DNA from 3 places in the Lactobacillus kefiranofaciens genome. Region 2 is predicted to be linked to each of the others. Evidence: predicted binding sites of a transcription regulator. Region 2 holds the regulator's gene; each other region holds the start of a gene.

Region 1 (8,473 bases), 130 kb from region 2:
TAGCATTTTTATCTAAATCATTAGATCGTGATATTACTGCTTGTGCCACTGAAGCTTTGATTGGAAAAAATTTACTTGAGCTCGGTTATCCTAATGGATTATGGAAGACTAGCAATTTTATTCATATTAAAATGCCTGTCTTTTCATACTTAAACTATAGTAGTGGCAATACTTTTGACTCAAATATGAAATCATCTGGTTCTGTAATGGGTAGAGATACTCATTTAGCTAAGGCGTTATATAAAGGATATGAGGCAAGTGATTTACATATCCCTAGTTATGGCACAATTTTTATTTCAGTTAGAGACGAAGATAAAAATCGAGTAACAGAATTAGCTCGGCGCTTTGATCGACTAGGATTTAAATTAATCGCAACAGAAGGTACTGCCAATATGTTTGCGGAAGCTGGAATTACTACAGGTGTAGTAGAAAAGGTTCATAATGATCCACGTAACTTATTAGAGAAGATCAGGCAACATAAGATAGTAATGGTAGTTAATATTACTAATCTATCTGATGCAGCTAGTGAAGATGCATTGCGGATCAGAGATGAGGCTTTGAACACGCATATTCCCGTGTTTTCAAGTATTGAAACTGCTGAATTAATTTTAGATGTTTTAGAATCACTAGCACTAACTACACAACCAATTTAATAAAAAATAAAGTTATCCATTAAGATGACTTTATTTAGATAATAGCATGTCTGCTGGTCAGGCATGCTATTTATTTTTCAATTTTCTTTGGCATAATTTCTTCTTCTTCTGGCGTAACTTCAATCGAGTTTTGTCCTGTATAAATTACAAAACCAGGTTTCGCACCATTAGGCTTTTTCACGCGTTTATCCTGAACGTAATCTACTTGAACATGAGCAGAATTTTTACCTTTGGAGAAGAAAGCAGCGATTTCGGCAGCTTCCTTAATATCTTTTTCGCTTGGTTGATTATCACGTAAAATAACGTGAGAACCGGGCATATTTTTAACATGGAACCAATAATCAGATTTGTTCGCCTTTTTCAAAGTAAGCCAATCATTTTGATAATTATTTTTACCTACTAAGACATGCTTACCTGAAGAAAGCTTAAACTCATTTAAATTACGCTCAGTGACCTTTTTACGACGTCTAGTCTTCTTTTGTTTATGAATGTAGCCTTGATTAATCAGTTCATCAGTGATTTGATCAATATCTTGCGGATCTGCATTATCAATTGCTGTTTGAATGGAATCGAAGTAACGCAAGTTGTCCTGTGCGATTTTAATTTGCTCATTAATGTGTTTAATTGAGTCACGCAATTTTTTGTAGCGAGTAAAATATTTTTGAGCGTTTCGTGCAGGGGAGAGTGCAGGATTAAGCTTTATTTCAATAGGTGCATTATTATCATAATAGTTAGGTAATGAAATTTTATTTACCCCTGGTTTTATTTGTGGTAAGTGAGCATTTAGAATTTCTCCCTTAATACGATAGCCTTCTGAGTTTTCGGCTAGATTTAATTGTTTTTCAAGCTTTTTAATTTTCTTGCTTAGCTTTTTCTGTTCATTTTTAACAACACGTTCGACTTGACTAGCTCGTTGTTTTACCCAATCACGGTTAGCTTGATATTCATAAAAATCATCTAATCCCATGTTTAGATCAGGATCAGAACTTTCTTTTTCCAAATCTAAGTGGTAAGGGAGATAGCAGAAAATTTTGCGTTTATTTCTAGGAGTTTTTAAAACGAAAGCTCGCGGATTGTCAAATTGATTGAAGAAAGTTTTAAAAGAAGAAAAACTGTAATCATCTTCAAGATAACCTAACAGTTCATTACGATCATCCCGATCTAAACCATCTAATTTTTGAACTAACGTGGAAGCATCAATATCATGACTTAGATTTTTAAAATCATTTTCAGATATGTTTAAACCATTAATTCCTGGTTTTAGTGGAGGTAATTCGTATTTTGCTTTTGGTAGTAAGATACGAGCTCTATTTTCATCGGGATTAATTCGTTTAAGTAAGTCGATGATATGGTTATCCTGTTTGTTATATAGAATTACATTACTATGTCTGCCCATTAATTCAACGGAAAGGATTAGCTTGACTTGATCACCCAGTTCATTTCGATTGCTGAAATGAAAGTTAATAATTCGATCTAAACCAACTTGTTCAATAGACTGTAAAACCGACCCCTCTAAATATTTTCTTAGTACCATAACAAAGATTGGTGCTTTATCTGGATTAGCAATGGTTTGTTTAGTCAGGTATGTTCTTGGATATTGTGCATTAGCCGAAATCAATAATTGATAATTTCTTCTGTTTTTTCGAAAAATTAAGATTAGATCTTGTTTAAATGGTTGATAAATTTTCGATAACCTACTGTCTACTAGAGTAGGGGTTAAATCATGTAATAAACTATGGATAAATAATCCATCAAATGCCATATGTATCACCTCAAAATACTCTAAATATTATAACAGGAATTCTATCAATTCTAAAATGAAAGTACTCATAGTATATATAAGCATGTTCTTATGCATAAGCTTAAATTAATAGATGCTTTGTTTCACAAAGAGCCTTAATTCTAATAGGCGATAATGTTTCACAACAAAGAAATACTGCTAAGTCTTTTAAATGTCACGAAGTAGTATTATCAAATCCTTTATTAAATGATAAAATACAACTATAGCAAATCTACTTTGGAGAAAAAGGACGGTATATATGGATGTATTATTTTTTAGCACAATTGCTGATCAAATTAAAAAGGAAATAAATCACAAATGTGGTCTGAATATTTCACAAACTAGAATACTCTTATTTTTTGATCAAAATGATAATAGGGCTCTAACAATGGGGAAACTAGCTGGGGCACTTAATATTTCACTTTCTACCTTAAGCCGTCAGTTGCAGCAAAAGAAAACCAAAAGCTTTATTAAAATTATACGTTCTGAAAAGGATTCAAGCAAAATTGTAAAATTAAGCTCTGAAGGACTTAATAAAGCAAGTGAATTAAAAAAAGCACTTAATCAAATTGAACGCTCTTTGTTTGTATACCTAGATCAAGATGCTTCAGCTTTGTTTATTAAGCAGTTAGAAAAAATAGCGCATAGCTCTACTAGTGAAAGAATGTAATAGGGTGCGAAAGTAGATACTTTTATGCTATAATTTTCTTATATTATATAAACTTTAAATTAAGAAGGGTTAATTAAATTGAAAATCGCATTAGTTACCGACAGTACTAGTGTCTTAACCGAGCAAGAAGCTAAGGAGAATAATATTAATATCGTTCCTATCCCCGTTATTATTGGAGATAAAGAATATATGGAAGGCATAAATATTACTTCAACACAGCTTTTTGAAATGCAAAGACAAGGTGCTGCTTTTCCTAAAACTTCCCAACCCAGCATGGGAGAAATGATTGAATTATTTAATAAACTTCATAGTGAAGACTATGAGGCCATTATTGTTATCACTTTGTCTAGTGGCATTTCTGGTTTTTATCAAAATCTAGTTAATATGAAGCATAATAATCCTGAGTATAATTTATACCCATATGATTCTAAGATGACGGTAAGGTTACAGGGGTATTTGGTATTAGCAGCTGCTAAGATGATTAAAAGTGGCATGGAGCCAGAAGTTATTCTGAAGAAATTGGATGAAATTCGTAAAACAATCGATGAATTCTTTGTGGTAGATGATCTTAAGAACCTTAGTCGTGGCGGACGATTAAGTAATGCTGGAGCATTTATTGGGACGATGTTGCAGATTAAGCCACTTCTTACTTTTAATGAAGATGGTAAGATTGTTGCATTTGATAAGATTAGATCATTAAAGCGAGCTGTATCAAAAGTCGAAAAACTTACGTTAGAAAAGACAGCACAATTGTCGTATAAAGATAAACTACGATTATTTGTTTTCCATTCTAATGATCTTAAACAAGCTGAAGAGATTAAAGAATTTATTAATACTAATTTTCCAGGTAAACCTGTTGATGTAGCTGAGTTTAGTCCAGTGATTGCTACTCACTTAGGTGAAAAATCGATTGCTATTGCTTGGATGATAGACATTGAGAAATTAGATTTAACTAAATAGAGTCAAAGAGATTAGGATTAAAGTCCTATTCTTTTTTATTTAAAATTATAATAGCATATTTATTATGGCTATTAAAGCCACTAGTGATAATAAATATGCTATCAAGATCTCAAAAGTATTGAGACTTTACAATAGTAAAAATATTATGGAAAATCAAAAAAGTGTTGATATTTCAACACTAGTCTTTATTTAGCTTAGAAATTTCATTTAATGCATCACGTTGCTTTTCTTGATCAACATGTGTATATAGGTCAGTCGCTGTTGTTCCTTTTTGTCCCAACTGTTGGGCAACTAAAACTTGGTCCTTAGTCACACTATATAATTCTGAAGCTAACGTGTGACGTAACTTATGCGGTGTAAGAGGGTGTCCAAAGGCGGTGGAATATTTACTGACCATTCTTTCAATTGCATTAGAAGTCATTCTCCGTGTTTGACTATGCCAGCGCGTAAGAAAGAATGCTGTTTGTCTCGAATCAGCCGCGTAGCGCTTGTCTCGAATATTTTTATAAGCATTAATATAATTCAGCGTCCATTCCGCAATTGGCACGCTGTCTTTTTGTCCGCCTTTTCGAGTAACATCTAGGACTGCATCTTTTAAATTCAGATCTTGTAGATCAACGCCTGCACATTCAGACACTCGGATACCGGTTCCTAAAATTAAAGCGATAATTGCCATATCACGTTCTTTATTTCTTTTGAAGCCTGGTTTAGCTTGCTGATTACATGTAGTCTCATAATCATGGGCAATAAAATCTAAAAATTCAAACTTAAGCTTGCCTGTATACATGTGAGATTCTAAGACGTGTGCACGATAATTTAAAGTTTTCGTATCATTTAATGAGTGAATGCGAAGCATTACGTTATGTTCAAAATAAGGTTGCCCATCATTATTTTCAGCAACTGTAATGGTTAAAAATTTAAACAGGGAACGAAGAGCATTAATTGAACGATTAATCGTAGTAGGAGAGCTTAGGTGTCCCTGTTTATTTTTAGTATGACCAAGATAATCGATATAAAGCATAATGTCATTGCGAGTTAAATGAGCTAAGGTATCGGTTGTAACGTGTAAATTATTGGAAGCGTTAGAAATACCTTCTTGACGTAACCAGTCAAAAAAACGCCGAAACTCTGCTAAATATTGATAGGTAGTCGTAAGTGAATGCTGCGTTTCAAAATTGTATTGCTTGACATAATCTGGCGCTTTTTTGAGTTCAATTTTGATTAATTCTAAGCATTTGGCAGTTTCCATAAATCATTCTCCTTCAAACTGATGTTCAAATTATATCATAGGGCATCCCACAAAAACAAAAAACACCTATCTAATCCAGATAGGTGGCAAAATAGCTAAATTAAATTAAGTACTCCTGTTGAAAACAATAATATCTATAGTAATATTGTAAAGCAACATTTATAAATAACATGACCTAGCAAACCATGTCACTATAACTGGGATACCAGCAACGCTGTAAAAACTCTCCGCATTCCAGTTATAGCAACTCTGATTGAATATTTATCAAGATTGGCGTTTAACATTAAGCAAAGCAAACAATTCTGACAAATAAAGCTAATTGTATGGTACAAGAAGCCTTCACCTGCTTATTTTAAGCTGTTTATAAATAATGATCAAGCAAAAAACAACAATTAGCCTAAATATTTTTATTTCTGAATTAGTTTATAGATTAACTTGTGTCTAATTGTCGTATTTTAGGCATAAAAATTGTACAATAAAATAAGTATAATACAGTGAGATGAGGGAAATACGATGACAGAAGAAATCGAAGTAAATTTTCAGGCTAAAAATCCTAGTGGAATTAAGTTATTAAATCGTTTATATGATGGGCACTTGGTATTAAATGATCTTGGCGTTCGGCTTGATGAACAGCTAAATAATGAAGATGAAGAACTAACAGTGCCAACTCAAGAAGATGTAGATAATTTGAGCGATACCTTTGGCAAAACGGTTGAAGCCTTCAGCGATATTACCGATGCTTATGGTGATGTTAATAGCTTCGCGGACAATTTTGCGGGTTCAACCAAAAATTTTGCAGAGAAATTGATTACTGAGATGGTTGACTTTAATAACGGGATCGCAGATATTGGCGATACCGAAGGTGGACTTGAGAACTATGATAATGATAAGCTCAATGAATGGGTTAACCAATTAATGAGTGATATTGTTAAAACCAATGATGCTTTTCATATTTTAGTTAACGAATAAGAACAAATTTTTATAATAAGAGCCCCATTCAAAAAATGAGGCTTTTATTATGCTATTTCAGACTAGCAACTGGATAAACTGTATAGTCTGCACGATAAGCAAATAATCTGTGTCCATCAATTACAAACTGAGTTGAATTTTTCATATCACTCTTATGAATGGAAACACTTTTACCAGCAAACACAGCAATTGGCATCCCTAATTGACTTCTGATCATTACGATTTTAGATTGACCATTCCAATCATTTTTGAAGTTCTGGTACATAGTGTTTAAAAGAGGAACAGCACGATTTTGATCATCAATCTTAACATGTTTATTGAATGCGTCTTCATAATTCTTCAAACCCTCATAGGCGATTAAAGTAGAACCAACATGAGTCATACGCTGATGACCATAATCAACATCAATTACACTAGAATTTTCTTTTCCTTTATCGTCTTTTTGGGACATCTTTTTATCAGTATGGATGTTAACTGATTTGGCCTTAATTTGATCAATTTTTTGACCATTGGAATCGTAAGTTGAAACAGTCAATGGCAGTGCACCAATCTTAGAACGCATCGATAGTTCCAAGTTTTGAAAATTACTACAACCAGAAAGAGTAAACAGTAGTATTCCTAAACTGAAAAATAAAGTGATTTTCTTTTTTATGTTCATTTTAAGCTTCCTCGTATTAATACTAATTTATTACAAGCTAATTTTATCATTGTAGGAATGCAAAAAGCACTGAAAAATTCAGTGCTTAGTTGTTCTTAATTAAGTTAAAAATTGCTTGCCTTAACATAGGCATTTTTGCCAACTCGATAGTAGGCTTCATTATTGATGTAATGCTTAGGACCATAGGTTTTGACTGGAGCTCCTTTTCGATAACCTTTCCAGCTAGAATTGAGTGATCCATCATTTTTATAAACGTTTATATCAGATTTAGCTTTACGTGCATTACCAAGAACATTGCTTGACATTACATACTTGTTTTCATCAATTCTAACAACTGATTTGCCATTTTTTAATTTGGTTTTGCCACCATAGTAAGTAATTGTGCTATACGCTTTATAAACTTCACCCGTACGTTGTCCATCACTGCTATAGACATAAGCTTTGTACATTACTTTGCCAGTGTGCTTAGTATTCTTATTAGTCGGCGCTTGAGAAACTGCAGTATTCGAGATGGATAAAGGTAGAATAGTTACGTTACCGTCAGTTGACATCCCTTTCCAATTATCTGTATATTGCCAGATTGCAACGCCTTCCATTGAAGGGAAGTACTTAAAGTTGGGTTTATCAACTCGTCCTGAAATTGCATAAGCAGCTACCCATAAGGAATTAGGATATTTTTCGACGATTGAAGGGGTATTGATGTTGTTTTGTAAAACAGATGAACTTGCGTAGAGCAGAGGTTGATAACCAGCCGATTTGATTTCGTCCATAAAAGCAATAATCGCCTTAGCTGTTACATTTTTACCGTTAGTGATTACATTCCCTTGGCCGGTCTCATAGTCACAGGCTAAATATGAACCTTTAGGTAACCCTAATGCTTGGGCAGAAGAAATTGCATACTTGGCTTCTTTTTTTGCAAGGGATGCATTAGAACTAAACGTAGCAAAATGATAGCCCATTGGCATCATATCATTAGCAATTGCTGATTTAATTTGACTAGCTCCTTTAGGATTACGATAATTAGTGCCTTCACTTACTTTTACAATAGCAAATTGTGAACCAGCTTTAGCGTGAGCGGTTAAATCTGCGCTTTGATAACTAGCTACGTCAATACCTAATTCTTTAGCAGCTACAGAAATTGCAGAGGCTTGAACAAATTGGTGAGTGGAAATAAGATTAGGGATAATATTCATTCCGGTAGTAGTTAACATAGCAGCATAGGCTAATTTGATGATAGTTTTCTTTTTAAACAAATTAATTCCTCCATTATTGGTGGAGAGAGTTAATAGTATCTCTCACTTATAATATCTAAATCTTATATATTATAGGTTACAGTGGTAAGTACCAAAAGACAATAGTAGAGATTGATTATTAATCAATTAGTAATAAGATAGAAATAATTGCAATCAATTTGAGACATATAATGAATTTTAATAAGTATTATTATGTAAAACAAAATATAAAGATTTAAAATATAACTAGATGGACAGAGATGTTAACAGCAAGATATACGAGGAAAAAATATGAAACTAAG
Region 2 (8,473 bases):
TATAGGTTATCTTGTGGTTTAGTATTAACGTCAGGTTCAGCAACATCACCAGCACCACCACGAACTGCAAAATATCTTCTCATTTTTTCACCTTCAATTATTTATTTTCATTATTCTGTAAAGTATACAGATTGTAATAATAGCCCTTCTTCTTTAACAACTCTTCATGATTGCCTCGTTCAATTTACGCCCTTTATCCAAAACAATAATCTGATCTGCATCGGCAATCGTTGATAATCTATGTGCAATTGCTAAAGTGGTTCTACCTTTACGCAGACGCTTAAGTCCTTGTTGAATCAAAGTCTCAGTTTCGGTGTCTACATTGGCTGTTGCTTCATCTAACACCAAGACCTTTGGATTAGTTACCAAAGTTCTAGCAAATGAAATCAGTTGTCTTTGACCTTGACTTAGTTCTTCTCCACCTTCAATTACTTTAGCATGATATTTTCCTGGCATCTGCTCAATAAACTGATCAGCTTGTACTGCCTTTGCGGCTTTTTTAATTTGCTGATCAGTAATCTTTTTATTGTATAAACGAATATTAGATGAAATATCACCATAAAACATAAATGGCTCTTGTAAAACCAAGCCTAATTTTTGACGCAATTCCTTTTTAGGATATTTTTTTATATCCACGCCATCGATTAAAATTTGCCCTTGGCTGAATTCATAAAAACGCATCATAACATTAATAATCGAACTCTTACCTGAGCCAGTATGCCCCACAATTCCTAAAGTTTCTCCTGGATTGACCGTAAATGAAATATCGTGCAAAATTTAATTTTTACCATCATAAGAAAAACTAACATGCTTAAATTCAATCTTGCCCTGAGTAATAGTCAAGTCCTGCTGCTCATTTTGCGCAGGTTCATATTGCGTATCATCTAAGATTCTAAAGATTCTTTTACCTGCAACAATCCCGTCTTGGAAGAAGGTCATTTGATCCATCATTGTTGAAATCGGGTTAAACAGTTGAGAAATATATTGTGAAAATGCATAAACTACGCCAGCAGGCACAAAAGTTTCTCGCAGTGGAAAGCCAAAGTACATTAATGACACTGCTAAAGCCAATGAGTAAAGCAAACTGGTTAAAGGCGACAGAAGCAATGAATTAATTCAAATCATATTAAAACGTGTATTCATTAAACCGCCGTTTTCTCCTTCAAAATTTTTAGTCATTCGATGTTCTTGATTAAATTGCTGAATAATTGAGACGCCTTCAATTGATTCGTTTAAATTAGCATTAATTCGGCTTAAGTGTTCACGATAATTACGATATAAACGCGAACTCTTTTGTGAATATAGCCAAATTACCAAAAGCAAGATAGGTATAAAGGCTAAAATCAGCCAACCAGCGATCACATTTGTAGTAAACATGGCAACAAGTGCTGTCACCACCGAAAACGCACCAATAACAATAGTTGATAGAACTGTCAAGAAATTGCTTAAGGTCATCGTATCATTAGTGACTCTAGATACTATTGAGCCGGCAGGCGTTTTATCGAAATAGCGCATTCCTAACGTATGCAATTTACGATATAAAGCCCGTCTAAGACTTTCAAGTGTTTTTTCTGAACCTAATGCAAAAAAGTATTGATAAATAAATTGAATAACTGCCTTAAGAATTGAACCTAAAGCATATAAAAAGCCAGCAAACAAAATCACCTGCACAGTCGCACTCTGATGCAATAAAAAGGCATCTAAAAAATACTGCAACCCTCTAGGCAAAAGAATATTAATAATGCTGACTATAAAGGCTCCCACTAAGGCAATAATCATTTCAAATTTAAATTTTTTAACGAACTTCATCAATCGTTTAAAAATTGCAACTTGTTCTTTAAAGGGAATAGCTTTTGCCCAAACTGATTCCTGATTTTCTTCATTATTCATTGATGTCTTCACCTACCTTTGCTTGTAATTCCTGTCTGCACCACATTTCTGCATACCAGCCATCTTCTGCTAATAGCTGTTGATGGTTGCCACGCTCTACGATTTGCCCGTCTTTTAATGCTAAAATCAGATCGGCATCCATCACTGACGTCAGACGGTGAACTGCAATCAATGTCGTCTTATCTTGTCTTTCTTTTCTTAATGCAGACAAAATTTCTGTTTCCGTTTTAGCATCTACAGCGGACAAAGCATCATCCAAGATTAAAATCTGACTATCTTTTAACAAAGCTCGAGCAATTGACATTCTTTGTCTCTGACCACCAGAAAGGGAAATACCATTTTCACCAACTAAAGTTTCATAGCCCTTCGGCATTTGAAGAACATCATCATGCAAATCACTCTTTTCGGCTGCACTCGCCACATCACTTTTATTTGCTTTTTCAGAAGAAAACGCAATATTCTTGCCGATACTGGTTGAAAACAAAAAATTATTCTGTGGTACATAAGCAATCTGCCCCAATAAAACTTTTAGTGGAATATTGCGAATGTCTTTGCCATTCAAAGTTATCTGCCCCTGATACTGATCAAATTCTCTCAGCAATAGTTGAATAATTGTTGTTTTACCGGCACCAACACGCCAAACTAAACCTAAAGTTTGGCCTTGCTTCAAAGTAAATTCAATATTTTTTAAAACTGGAATATCTTTTTCATCAAGATATGCAAAAGATTTAATATCATAATGCAAATCGCCTTGTAAATCTTTAGAAGTAATGGTCTGATCGGCATGAGCATCTGTAATAAGAGGCTTTTCATCTAATAATTCTTCTACTCGATCATAACTTGCACTGCCTCGTTCCAAAATGTTGAAAAGATACCCGATTGCAAACATTGGCCAAACCATATTAGAAATATAGGCAATAAAAGATACTAATTGTCCAATCGACAAAATCTTATTACTTACGAGCAGTCCACCGTAAATAATCGTAATTGCATAGGTTGCACCAATAACTGCGGTACCTAACGGATCAAATAAAGAATCCCAAACGAAAACTCTTTTATTGATATTAATCGTATCATCAACCATTTTATCAAAGGCAGCTGTATCTTCTTTGCCTTGTCCAAAAGTTTTCAGCACTTTAATTCCAGATACTGATTCCTGTGTCTTATTATTTAAACGAGAAAAAGCAGCCTGTGACTTATCAAACGCATTATGAAGATGATCCCCTAACTTCCATGCACCTAATGCCAGAAACGGCAATGGCAATAAAACTATTACGGTTAAGCTCCAATCAACAAAAATAATCATCGCGATCATCGTTGAAAGACCCATAATTAGAGAGTCAACTAAAGTCAAAACCCCATCGCCGGCAACATTTTGAATAGCTGATACATCATTCGTCGCATGTGCCATCAAATCGCCCGTTCGATGGCGCTGATAAAAAGTTCGATCCATTATCATAAAATGGTTAAATAATTTAGAACGCATTTGCCGTTCCAATTCAGCAGCTCCCCCCAAATCTGCTTACGCCAAAAATAACGTAAAACATAAAGCGTAAAAGCTGCTGCTAATACGGCTAGTATTAACATTCCATATTCGCCCCAAGAAATATGGCCTTTATCAAGCTGATCTGCCATTAGCCCTAAAACTCGCGGCGGCACAAGATTGGCTAATGAAGTCAGGGCTAAAAAAGTGATGCCAACAATGTATCGTTTTTTCTCTTGTTTAAAGAACCAGCCTAATTTTCTAAATATTTTCATATATTCACCTCATTTACAAAAGTGTACAAAAAAAGACGAAGAAAATTTTCCTCGCCTTTTCAATAAAAAATAATTAATTGAATTATCTTTGCTGGTGTTTCATCATATTCATTACTTGGTGAACCTTCTTGTTAGAGGGTTTTTGTCCCATTTGAGACATCATAGCAACGATCATATCTTCACTGATAGGAGGATTTTCTTTAAAATATTTCTTCATATATGCTCTTGCACCATAAAAACCAGCTACGGCACCAATCAAGAGCGCAATAATAATCAAAAAAATTGCTAAACCTAAATTCATATTGTATATCCTCCATTAACTAACAATATTATCTTACATAATTTTTTAACTTTTTTAAAGGGTTAATTAGTCTTTTCTAAGTCCTTTTCTTCTTTGAGCGCGCTTGGCTCTTTCGGAAGTGATTTCCTTACCATTTTTATCCAGAATAACCATATCTTCAACATCTTGCTTGAAAGCAGCTCTAAAGTTAGCCAAGAATTTTTGATGTAATTCTTTTCTTTCTTTTTCTTCTGCAGGGGTTAATCCTTCATTTTCTTTCTTATTATAAAGTTCATTAATTCGATCAGTAACCCTTTTTTCTTCTTCTTTGCTCATTGTCATAATATCCACCTCACATTAACAATCTTTAGTCTACCGTATTTTTAGTAATAAAAAAAGATATATTTTTTAGAACGCCTGTTTGATATTTCCTTTCAATTCTGGTAGAATATATGTTATAAATAAAATAATAAAAATTTAAGTAAACGGAGAAAGACTATTATGCCTAAAAAAACTAGTGAGACTAAGCAATTAGAAATCTTACAATACATTTATGATACTGTAGATCATCGCGGATTTCCACCGACGGTGCGTGAAATCTGTGCAGCAGTAGGATTATCTTCAACTTCAACTGTTCACGGACACTTATCGCGTCTTGAACGCAAAGGCCTATTGATCAAAGATGCTACTAAGCCTCGGGCTCTAGAAATTACTGCTGAGGGCAAGAAAGAATTAGGCATTAAGCCCACAATTATTCCCATCGTGGGTGTTGTAGCAGCAGGTCAACCAATTTTAGCAGTAGAAGATATTGAGGATTATTTCCCACTACCACCGGATCTTAAGAATGATGCTGGTGAACTTTTCATGCTTAAAATACATGGCAATAGCATGATTAATGCTGGTATTTTAAACGGTGATAGTGTTATTGTTAAGAAACAATCAACTGCTAATAATGGTGAAATAGTTGTTGCAATGACTGAAGAAAATGAAGCAACTATTAAGCGTTTCTTTAAAGAAAATGGACATTACCGTTTGCAACCAGAAAACGATTCAATGTCTCCTATTATTCTTTCAGAAGTTAAAATTCTTGGTAAAGTAGTTAGCCTTTACCGTAACAATATTGATTAATGTTTAATGCCTAAGTCTTAAGATTTAGGCTTTTTTCTACCAAAATTTGTATTATTTTATCTTCGAATAAAGGTAACCATTGCTTTAAATATCCGGCACGAGTTGGATGAATTTCATCAGCCATGTAAAGTGAAGCTTGTTTTTTTAGCTTGGGATTATTATACAAATCTAAAATTTCAATATTCCATTTTTGTGCTAATTGATGTCCACTATTTACCATTTTTTCATATAATTCACTTTCAAAATATGGATTAGTATAAATTAAAATTGGACAATGCCATTTTGATTTAGCAGTACTAATAATATATTCCATAGCCCCAATAATAGTCTGAGTATCAAAAACATCATTTTGACTAATTTTACCTAGTTTTTTACCTTGTCTAGCATCATTAGTAGATAATTGCAAAACAAATAAATCAGGATTAGTCTCCTTTAATTCTTTATTAAAGCGTGCAACATAAGAATCACCTGCATTATAAGTCGCTTGATCAACCAAAGTAGTACCATTTTCAGCATCTTTAATTGCAGCTATTCCATCTTTCTTCCAGAGATAATCTACGAAAGATTCGCCTAAAGCGCCAAAGCCAAACGTTACAGAAGAGCCTAAAAACAAAATTTTTTTATTTCGTAGAGGGCTATTTATTGTCTCCACTTTATTTAAACTATATTTTCGATTATTACCAGATAAATATGCCAGATCTGCATAAATACGTTGATGCAATGGATGTTCATCTAAATCCATTCGAAGTTCATTTAGAGCAATATCTGAGAGATCATTATTTTGTCTAATCGGAATTAAAAAAGTTTCATTACTCATTATTTTTCCTTTCTTTAGCTATATAAGGTTTAATTATCTCCCAATCCTTAATTATATCCTCTGTCAATTTACGATTATAGAAAATTGCAGCGGGATGATATTCTGGAATAATTGTATATTTTTTATCAGACTAAATATAACCATTTTTTGTTTCATCCAGTTTTAAAATTGGCGTATTTTCAATTACTTTACCATGCTCTGCTGAAATTCTATGTCCTGGGCCTAAAAGCCTCTCAAGGCCAGTATTTCCTAAAGTAACTATTATTTTGGGCTGCGCATAATCAATTTCATAATCTAAAAATGGAGCATGTGCTAAGATTTCCTTTTTCGTCGGTTTACGATTAGGCCGTTTAATAACCTCTTTATTTTCTCGTTTACTAAAAACTTTTTTGATCGCAAATGGTCTACTTCTAACTGCACTAGTGATATAGACATCCTTTCTAGTTAAACCGACTTGCCGAAGAGATTTATCCAGTTCCTTTCCCGCACTCCCACTAAAAGGAATATTATTGACTATTTCATTTCTTCCTGGGGCTTCTCCTACAATCATTAACAAGGGATGCTGTGGACCGCTGCCTGAGTTAAGGCCTTCTAATTTCATTCCTCTTGAGCGTCGCATAACCTCCGCAATTAATTTTTCCGGATAATCCATTATTATCACCTACCCTTATTTATATTATATAGTAATTACCCAAGTATAACTGTGGATAAGTGTCTGTTTTAGACGTAATTCCACACTTATTATTAATTTTTATAATCATAACTTCACAAGCTATAAATACTTATATATAAATATTTATTGATATCTTGTGAAGTTATTTTAGCGTTTCACATAAGTTACACAATAAATATTTTCACAAACTTAATCAATAAAAAAGAGCCAGTTCACATCGAACTGACTCCTTTGATAATTAACGACGTGCTTCAGCAATTCTTGCTGACTTACCATGACGTTCACGTAAATAGTAAAGCTTAGCGCGACGTACACGACCATGACGCTTAACTTCAACCTTAGCAACACGTGGATCGTTAACTGGGAAGGTTCTTTCAACACCAACACCTGAAGCAATCTTACGAACAGTGTAAGTAGCACCGATGCCAGTGCCCCTCTTCTTAATTACAACACCTTCGAATAACTGAACACGTTCATGTGTACCTTCTACAACACGTACGTGAACAGTTACAGTATCACCTGCACGGAAAGTAGGGATATCGTCACGAATTTGTTCTTTAGTTAATTCTTGAATTAATGGATCCATAATGTATTTTCTCCTTCTACGGCATTCATCAACGTACTAACGTCAGCGGAACACCCATAACTTTGATTAGTTGTGACTTTAGCCACGCTAACTAGTTTAACAAATAAACAATACTTAATCAAGCTCTAACCTAATTTCTGTCAACATTTTCTTTTCTTCGCTACTTAAATCACGCTTTTCCAATAAATCAGGTCGATGAAGATAAGTTGCTTTTAAAGCTTCTTTATGTCGCCATTCGGCAATCTTTTGATGGTTGCCACTAGTCAGAACTTCTGGTACTTTCTGCCCCTCAAAATCTGCAGGACGTGTGTACTGCGGATATTCAAGCAATCCATGTGAGAAGCTTTCTTCTACTGGACTAGCAGCATTGCCTAAGATACCTGGAATTAAACGTACAGTTGCATCAATCATGCTCATTGTTGGTAATTCGCCACCAGTTAAAACATAATCACCAATTGATACTGTTTCATCAGCTAAATTATATACCCGCTGATCAAAGCCCTCATAATGACCGCAAATAAATGTTAATTCATCTTCTTTGGCCCAATCTTGCGCTATTTTTTCATTAAAAGTCTTACCTTGTGGGGCAGTAATAATAATCTTGCCAGTCGATGATAAAGAATCTAATGCTTTCTTAATCGGCATTATTTGTAAAACCATCCCTGCTCCGCCACCATACGGAGTATCATCAACGTGATGATGAACATCATTAGTAAAATCACGGAAATTAATTAAGTTAAGTTGCCACTTCTTATCTTCTAGCCCGCGACCTAGCATTGATACCTGCAAAGGCGTAAACATATCAGGAAAAAGCGTTAAAACATTAATCTTCATCGCGTAGGCCCTCCATCAAATCAACGTAGATCTTTTTATCGGGTACATCTACACTTTTAATTACATCAGCTATATTCGGAATCCAATATTCCTTACCATTTTTTTCATGAACTAACCAAATATCATTAGCCCCTGGTGATTGGATATCAGTAATCTTACCTAAAATCTTCTCAGATTCATTATCGATCACGTCGCATCCTAAGATATCTTTATAATAGTAAACATTATTAGGTAGTTCTCCGCGATCAGTTTCACTAACTACTAAGACCTTGCCACGTAGCTTCTCAGCTGCATCAATATCCGTTACTTCATTAAATTGCAGCAACCAAAATTGCTTGAATGACCGACTCTTCTTAATAGTTAAGATTCGATCAGTATTTTCCTTTAAGGCTAAATGCATCCCTTCCGCAAAGCGTTCTTCTGGGAAATCAGTAATCACATTTACCTTAACTTCTCCAGTTAAACCATGGGTAGTTAAGATCTTCGCTACGTCAAAATATTCCATCG
Region 3 (8,473 bases), 650 kb from region 2:
TAGGCCCCACTATTATTCGTTATGAGGTTCAACCCGCTGTAGGAGTTAAGGTTAGCCGTATCGTTAATCTAGCTGATGATCTGGCTCTAGCTTTGGCGGCTAAAGATATCAGAATTGAAGCGCCAATTCCTGGTAAGCCTTTTATTGGAATTGAAGTACCTAATCGAGCTACGTCTGTAGTCTCTTTTAAGGATGTAATGGAGCATCAAGATGCTAAGGCCAAAAATAATCCAATGGATGTTCCTTTAGGCAAGGATGTTACAGGAATGACGATTTCTGCTAATTTAGCTAAAATGCCGCACTTGTTAATTGCTGGATCAACTGGTTCGGGTAAGTCAGTGGCTATTAATACAATTCTGGCTAGTATCTTGATGAAAGCTCGACCAGAAGAAGTCAAACTAGTGCTGATCGATCCTAAGATGGTGGAATTATCAGTTTATAACGGCGTACCACACTTATTGATTCCGGTAGTTACTGATGCAAAATTGGCAGCCAATGCTTTGCGCAAGGTCGTTAAAGAAATGGAACGACGCTATAAATTGTTTGCGGCTGGCGGCGTACGTAACATGAAGGAATACAATCAGAAAGCAGCGGAGAATAATCAGGATAAGTCAAGGCCAGCAATGCCGCTTTTACCATATATTCTCGTGGTAGTTGATGAACTTAGTGATTTGATGATGGTAGGCGGTCATGATGTAGAAGGTGCGATTGTTCGCTTAGGGCAGATGGCCCGTGCTGCTGGGATTCATATGATCTTAGCAACTCAGCGTCCTAGTGTGGATGTTATTACTGGCTTGATTAAGGCTAATGTTCCTTCTAGAATTTCATTTGCCGTTTCTAGTGGAGTCGATTCAAGGACTATTTTGGATCAGACTGGCGCTGAAAAACTATTGGGACGGGGCGACATGCTCTATATGCCTATTGGCGCTTCTAAGCCTGAACGTATTCAGGGTGCTTATATTGCTAGTGATGAAGTTGAACGCGTTATTGACTGGGTTAAAAAGCAACAAAAAGCTGATTATGATGCATCAATGATTCCTAAGAAGGGTGAAGCGGCTTCTAGTGATAACCAAGAAGACGATGAGCCGGAAGATGAGCTTTATACGCAAGCCGTTGAATTAGTTCGTCACCAGCAAACAGCTAGTGTTTCGATGCTGCAGCGTCGTTTTAGAATCGGTTATAATCGTGCCGCTAGGATGGTTGATGAAATGGAAGCTAAAGGAATAGTAGGCCCATCTGAAGGCTCTAAGCCGCGTCAGGTATTGGTTCCAGCAAAGAATGAAGGTAATACAGCTCATGCTAACAACTAATATTGCAATTCGAAAAAATAAAAAATTTACTACGGGTACAATTGGCTATTTCGTGCGTTTTCCACTTACTAGTCATAATTTGGCCTTTGCCAGTTTATTAGCAAGGATGCAGATGAATCTTTCTCTCTCTTATCCGTCAATTGCCAGTCAACAGCGTGCTTTATCTCAATTGTATGATTTGCAATTTGAAGTGATGCCGCAGCTTTTTGGTAAAGAAATCATTTTGACTTATTATGCAAATTTTGTAGAGCCAATTGAGATCTTGGATCCAGATTATACCTATGAAAAAATAATTGGTACTTTAGGTCGGATTATTCGCTTTCCTAATAATCAACCTGCTGCTTTAAATTTGGCTCAAAGGCAGTTAAAGGACGATTACCGCGAGTTAATGGGGCAACCATTCAACTATGCTTTAGATCGCTTTTTTAAATTTTGGTATCAAGATCAACCAGACTATGCCGAGAATTTTATGGGTCCAATTGCTGAAATTAAAAGTGCTGATCACAAGCAAATGGAAGACTTTATTAGCAGTTTGCGACAGCAACCAGTGGCTATTTTAGGGATGGGCCGTGATAATACTTTACTAACTAAATTAGCGCAAAAAGAGTTTCGTGGTGCAGGCGTGATTGGTCAATTTCAGGTAGATGATATGACTATTCCTGCTAAGCGGAGCTTGATTGATCAAGTGGATCAACAAGGCAATATTCAAGCTCAAGTAATGTTGGGTTTTGAATTTAAAGACCGAACTACTTATCAAGATCAAATTGCTGGTACTTTACTTGAGCAGTATTTAGCAGGGGATGAGTCTTCTAAATTATTTAGTCAAATTCGGGCAGAATTAGGTGCAGCTTATGATGTTAGTGCCAGCAGCTTTGCCAATAATTCTTTATTTTTGATTAATACAGGAATTGATCCCCAAAAAGTAGGATTAGTTAAGCAAATTATTTTAAACGAGATGGGCAAAATAGCTAATGGCGACGTTGATGAAGTAATTTTTAAAAAAGCGAAAAAAGCAGTGCAGCGTAATCACTGGATTGGTTCGGATAGTCAAAATTGGCAATTAGGGCAAGCCTTGCGCGCAGAATTATTGCCAGAATATGTCAACTTTGATCGCGAAGATGCTATTAAAAAGTCAACGCCACATCAAATGGTTAATTTTGCCCGCAATCTATTTTTTAATGAAAGCTATATTTTGAAATGATTACACCAAAAATTATTAAACGAAAATATAAATCTGGCTTTACGGCTGAAGTTATTTTAAAGCCCCATTTTTATCAACGCTTTTTCGGAATCATGATTGATTTTGGTAGTAGTGATGAGCAAGAAGTAGCGGGATCTGCTCATTTTTTAGAACATAAACTATTTGCTAAAAAAGAAGGGGACATTTCACAGCAATTTGAGGAAATTGGTGCATATGTTAATGCCTTTACCTCCTTTAATGAAACCATGTTTTATTGCACTGGGATTGAGCATATCCCTAAGATGATCGAGCTATTATTTAGACTAGTTGGTCAGCCGTATTTTACTAAGCAAAATATCGCTAAGGAAGCCCCAATTATCGAACAAGAGCTTGCGACTTATAAGGATAACCCAATTTGGAGCGTTAATAATGCGATTATGACCAGCATGTTTGGTCATTCTAATTTAGGGACTGAAGTTGTAGGGGATGAAAAGTCGATTAAAGCGGTCACTGTGGAAAACTTGACTCAGGCTTATGAAAACAATTATCTGCCTGGTAAAATGCAGTTTGTAGCTTGCGGTGATTTTTCCACTAATCAGGTGCAAACCATTTTGCGTCAGGTAGGTAAATTAGAAAAAATGTATCTTACCAATAAATCAACTAAAAGTGCTCAAATTATTGCTCCAGTAGGTAAATTACAAAATCAAATTTTACCCGCAAGAGGGAATTCTAATGCATTTGGTCTAGGCATTCGCTTTAAAAACTTTAAGAAAGTATTATCAAGTTCTGATTTAACTCAAATTTTGCTAGAAATAATGTTAGAATCAAAACTAAGTGTAATGGGACTGTGGTTTGAAGAGATGAGGAATAAACAATTATTAACCGATTCGCTTCAGATATCGGTTAATTACACTAGACAAGGTGATTTTGCTACAATCTTTGGTGTGAGTGCTCAGGCTGAAGTTATTATTAGTGAAATAAAAAAGATATTGACTCAACCTATTAAGAATAATTCTGAGCAATATCGTTTTATTAGAGATAATTTTGATTTACAAAAGAAAGAATGGCTCGCTAGAACCGTACGAACGCGGAATGATATTTCATCTTTAGCTATTGAAATGGTAGAAGAAAGCCTAGATCATGAAAATTTGCAGCAGAATTTAATGAAGCTGCAGTCGATGAGTTTTGAAGAATTTTATCAGAGTTGTCAAAAAATCATGAAAGATAGCGAAATTTGCTTTGCCTATTTGAATTCTAATAAGGAGTGATCTTAGTGAAGCGAGCGATTGTTTTTGGTGCCACTGGTGGTATTGGACAAGCTATTTGCCGAGAATTGGCGTTAAGTGGCTGGTCGCTGTATTTGCATTACAATACGAAAAAAGAACAAGCTGAACAATTAGCCCAAGAACTTTTTGCTAAGTATCCTGAATTAGATTTTATGCCTATTCAGTTGAATTTTGCGACCAGCGATCAAGAACTAACTAGTTTTGTAAATAGTTTATTGCCAGTTAATGCTGCGATTTTTGCTCAAGGGATAACTAACTATGGTTTTTTAGGTGATGAAAAATTAACTAATATTAGTCAAGTGATTAATATTAATTTAGCTACGCCAATTAAATTAACTAAATTATTAGAGCCGCAATTAATGAAGCAGAGTTTTAGTCGAATTGTTTATTTAGGCTCCGTTTATGGTGGTGCTGGCAGTGCATTAGAATCCGTATATAGCGGGACTAAAAGTGGATTGAGTCGTTTTGCTCAAGCATATGCGCGCGAAGTCGCGTCAAATAACCTAACCGTGAATGTAATTGCACCTGGTGCTGTGAAAACACAAATGAATAGCATTTTTTCTCAAGCTACAATTGAAGAGGTGCAGGAAGAAATTCCGGCAGGTCGCTGGGCTCAAGGCGAAGATATTTCTTATTGGGTTAAAACTATATTGAATCCGCGTAGTAGCTATCTTACTGGGCAGACAATTTATGTTACAGGTGGCTGGCTTTTATAACTAAGACGTTGTAAGCAAAATTTTATGGTATACTCAATTTGTTAAACTTGATTTTGAAGAGGTAAATATGGCAGATATCGGAGATAAATTAAAAAGTGCTAGAGAAGCAAAAGGACTTTCGATTGGAGATATTGAAAAAGCTACTAAGATTCAAAGTAGATATCTGACAGCAATTGAAAAAAATGAATTCGATAAGCTTCCTGGTGATTTTTATGTTAGAGCATTTATTCGTCAATATGCTCAAGTTGTTGGATTAGATGGCAAGGAATTACTCAGCGATTACCACGAAGATGTGCCTGAGGCTGATCCAGATGAATATGTAGAAAATTCAATTGATAATAAGAGCGAAGAAGTTCGTCAAACCACAGATAATAAAAAGAATCTATGGAAGAACTACTTACCTCGTATTGCGATTGCACTTGGTTTAATTATCGTAATTCTAGTTGTATATGCTTTATATGCACATATTGCATCAGGTGGGCAGCATAATCAAGCTGATAACAATAGCGTAACTGTTTCATCACAGAAATCATCTTCATCTTCGTCAAAGAAACCAAAGAAGAAAATTGCGGTTAACCCAGTGAAAGTGAAGAAGATTAGCGACAATGAATATCGTGTAACTGGTTTAAAGAAGAACCGTAAGTTGGTTGTTCGTGCAGGTTCTACTCAAAACATTTCAGCTAGTGTGATAGCTAATAACGTTAGTGTTTGGAGTTCAACTTTGCTAGCTAAGCAAAAGCATACTGTTAATTTGTCAGCTAATGTAGAACGTGTAGTAGTTACCTTAGGTAACGATAACGGGACTTCAATTACCATTGCCGGTAAGAAAATTCCATACGCACCGAATAATGCATATCGGACCATTACTTTGTTAATTGGTAAAGCTAAGAAATCAACTACTCATAGTGATCATTCAAATGATTCAACTGGCACGACGACTAATAATGGCAACACTGGTAATAACGATAATAAAACTGGTTCAACTACTCAAAGTCGCACGCAGAGTAGCACTACTAGAAATAAAACTACTACCCAAAGCAGTCAGAAACAATCATCAACCACTACTCAGAGCAGTCAAACTCATCAAAGTAGTCAAACTCAACAATCATCTAGTGCCCAACAATCATCAACCACTACCCAAAATAACAATAATGGCGGCGGTAATGACAGTGGTAATAATGATAATGGCAATTAGGATTTAGGAGAAATAAAGAAGAATGAATTTACCCAATAAACTTACTGTTTTTAGAATCTTTTTGATTCCAGTATTTATGTTAATTATTATTTTTGGTGGGACTGCTCATACTACCGTAGGTAACTCAACTGTTATTTGGAGCTGGGTAATTGCAGCAATTGTATTTGCCGTTGCTTCTGCTACTGACTGGTTTGATGGTCATATTGCACGTTCACGCAATATGGTTACCAACTTTGGCAAGTTTGCTGATCCGTTGGCAGATAAAATGCTGACGATGACTGCTTTTATCTTTTTAGTAGAATTGAAGCTTGCTCCAGCTTGGATTGTAGCGATTATTGTTTGTCGCGAATTAGCTGTTACTGGTTTACGTTTAATTTTGGCCGAAAATAAAGGTCAAGTGTTGGCAGCTAAAATGCCAGGTAAGATCAAGACGACTTGTCAGATGCTTTCAATTATCTTTTTATTAATTGGCAATTTCTGGTACATTGGTACGATCTTGCTCTACTTAGCATTGATCTTTACTATTTATTCAGGGTATGACTACTTCCATCAATCATGGGGTATATTCAAGGGCTCAATGTAAGATAAACTGAAAAATAAATTAAAAGAAGCAGAAAAATGCTTCTTTTTTTATTTTTTGAGAAAAAAGTTTTCTTTTTTTGCGTAATAAATAGTGAAGGATAAATTCTTTGAACGCTCGTTTGCATTTTGCTTGCAAATTGAATACTGGTCAAAGTATAATTATAAAGTATTAAATTTAGGAGGAAATTAATGGCCAAAGATGAAAAAAAGGCTGCCCTTGATGCAGCGCTTAAAAAAATCGAAAAGAATTTTGGTAAAGGTGCTGTTATGCGGATGGGCGAAAAGGCTGATACGCAAATATCTACTGTACCTACCGGTTCATTAGCTTTAGATGCCGCCATTGGTGTAGGTGGCTATCCTCGGGGTCGTATTATTGAAGTCTATGGCCCTGAATCATCTGGTAAGACGACTGTGGCGCTACATGCTGTTGCTGAAGTACAAAAGCGCGGTGGTACTGCTGCATATATCGATGCTGAAAATGCAATGGACCCCGCTTATGCTGAGGCATTGGGCGTCGATATTGATTCTTTGATTTTGTCGCAGCCTAACACAGGTGAAGAGGGATTGCAGATCGCAGATACCTTAATTTCTAGTGGTGCAGTTGATATTGTGGTGGTTGACTCAGTTGCTGCATTAGTACCACGTGCAGAAATTGAAGGTGAAATGGGGGATGCCCATGTTGGTCTGCAAGCTCGTTTAATGAGTCAAGCTCTGCGGAAATTGTCGGGTACCATTTCTAAAACTAAGACAATTGCCATCTTTATCAATCAAATTCGTGAGAAAGTTGGCGTGATGTTTGGTAATCCTGAAACTACTCCTGGTGGTCGTGCGCTGAAGTTTTATTCAACTATTCGTCTGGAAGTTAGAAGAGCTGAACAGATTAAACAATCAGGTGATGTTTTAGGTAACCGAGTTAAGATCAAGGTAGTTAAGAATAAGGTTGCCCCACCTTTCAAGGTAGCTGAAGTTGATATTATGTACGGTAAGGGTATTTCTCAGAGTGGAGAATTGCTGGATATGGCTGCCGACAAGGATATTATTAATAAGGCTGGTTCATGGTACTCATATAAGACTGAGCGAATTGGTCAAGGCCGTGAAAATGCTAAAAAGTATCTTGAAGATCATCCAGATATTTATCAAGATATTCAAGAGCAAGTTCGTAAGGCTTATGGTATTGATAAAAAATCAATTGCTGACCGCGAAAATCCAGAAAAAATAAAGGAAAAGCGAGAAGAAGCAGAAGAAAAAATTGATCAGAAAAATGCTGAAAAAGCCGATCAAAAAGATAAAGCTAAATAGAATTTACCTTTTACCTTGGAATAATTTTCCAAGGTTTTTTCATCTTAATTGACATGAACACAGAGGTTCTTTATCATAAAAGTAGTGTGAATAATTTCAAAAAAGGGCGATAGTAATCATGAATAATTTGTTAATTGTGATTCCCGTCGCAACTGCCATTGTTTCAATCTTGGTAGGTACAGCAATTGGTTATGCTGTTCGCAAGCATTCATGGGAGCAAAAAGCTCAGAATGCTCAAAATGATGCTGATCATATTTTGGCTGATGCTAAAGCTCAGGTAACTGCAGCTCAGGCAGAAGTTAATGCACAAAAGCAAGCGGCAGAAGCTGTTAAGCAAAGTGCAGAGAACGCTAAGAAAGAAAAAATTCTTGAGGCTCAAGAACAAATCCGCGATTATAAGCAAAAGACCGAAGACGAACTAAATTCTAAGAAAGATGTCTTAGCTCGCCAAGAAAATCGTTTGCAACAACGTGAAGATACCTTGGAACATAAGAATTCTTTATTAGATGAGCGAGAAGCTGGACTTACGCAAAAAGAGGATCAATTAAAGCAGCAGAATGCTAGTTTAAAAGAAAAACTAACTAAGGCTGATGAATTGGTTGAGGCTAGACGGCAAAAGCTTTATGATGTGGCGAAATTAGATAAAGAAGAAGCTAAAAAAATTGTGCTTAGTCAATTATCTGATGAACTAGTCAAAGAACGTGCCGAAATGATCAGAAATAGCAATGAAGAAGTTAAGGCTAAGGCTGATCATTATGCTAATCAAATCATTGTTGATGCTATTCAAAGTAGTGCTGCAGATACGGTTGCCGAGACGACTGTTTCTGTAGTAGATTTACCAAATGAAGAGATGAAGGGACGGATTATCGGCCGCGAAGGACGCAACATTCGTTCATTTGAAGCTT

The links. The regulator LexA, encoded in region 2, represses DNA repair genes until DNA is damaged. The targets are predictions, from matches to a motif close to CNAACANNTGTTNG.
Region 1: a site for LexA is predicted at 5,327-5,340, ahead of xerS (tyrosine recombinase XerS). Genes of this name have one in related genera too.
Region 3: a site for LexA is predicted at 6,378-6,391, ahead of recA (recombinase RecA). Genes of this name have one in related genera too.

Annotation. Positions count from the first base shown of each region.
Region 1 covers NZ_CP061341.1:974,048-982,520, forward strand. The annotation lists gene ICI50_RS04870 (carbamoyl-phosphate synthase large subunit) at 1-653, shown strand, start outside; gene ICI50_RS04875 (Rqc2 family fibronectin-binding protein) at 724-2,415, opposite strand; gene ICI50_RS04880 (MarR family winged helix-turn-helix transcriptional regulator) at 2,693-3,103, shown strand; gene ICI50_RS04885 (DegV family protein) at 3,182-4,063, shown strand; gene xerS (tyrosine recombinase XerS) at 4,242-5,312, opposite strand; gene ICI50_RS04895 (hypothetical protein) at 5,826-6,281, shown strand; gene ICI50_RS04900 (DUF5052 family protein) at 6,334-6,939, opposite strand; gene ICI50_RS04905 (GH25 family lysozyme) at 7,044-8,192, opposite strand; gene ICI50_RS04910 (SLAP domain-containing protein) at 8,463-8,473, shown strand, end outside.
Region 2 covers NZ_CP061341.1:845,923-854,395, reverse strand. The annotation lists gene ICI50_RS04345 (M13 family metallopeptidase) at 1-83, opposite strand, end outside; partial or broken gene ICI50_RS04340 (ABC transporter ATP-binding protein) at 98-1,890, opposite strand; partial or broken gene ICI50_RS04335 (ABC transporter ATP-binding protein) at 1,883-3,648, opposite strand; gene ICI50_RS04330 (YneF family protein) at 3,731-3,949, opposite strand; gene ICI50_RS04325 (DUF896 domain-containing protein) at 4,016-4,264, opposite strand; gene lexA (transcriptional repressor LexA) at 4,430-5,056, shown strand; gene ICI50_RS04315 (SGNH/GDSL hydrolase family protein) at 5,067-5,873, opposite strand; partial or broken gene ICI50_RS04310 (uracil-DNA glycosylase) at 5,866-6,525, opposite strand; gene rplS (50S ribosomal protein L19) at 6,785-7,132, opposite strand; gene trmD (tRNA (guanosine(37)-N1)-methyltransferase TrmD) at 7,247-7,966, opposite strand; gene rimM (ribosome maturation factor RimM) at 7,956-8,471, opposite strand.
Region 3 covers NZ_CP061341.1:1,500,427-1,508,899, reverse strand. The annotation lists gene ICI50_RS07435 (FtsK/SpoIIIE family DNA translocase) at 1-1,310, shown strand, start outside; gene ICI50_RS07430 (insulinase family protein) at 1,297-2,511, shown strand; gene ICI50_RS07425 (M16 family metallopeptidase) at 2,508-3,758, shown strand; gene ymfI (elongation factor P 5-aminopentanone reductase) at 3,764-4,492, shown strand; gene ICI50_RS07415 (helix-turn-helix domain-containing protein) at 4,560-5,687, shown strand; gene pgsA (CDP-diacylglycerol--glycerol-3-phosphate 3-phosphatidyltransferase) at 5,710-6,270, shown strand; gene recA (recombinase RecA) at 6,459-7,568, shown strand; gene rny (ribonuclease Y) at 7,687-8,473, shown strand, end outside.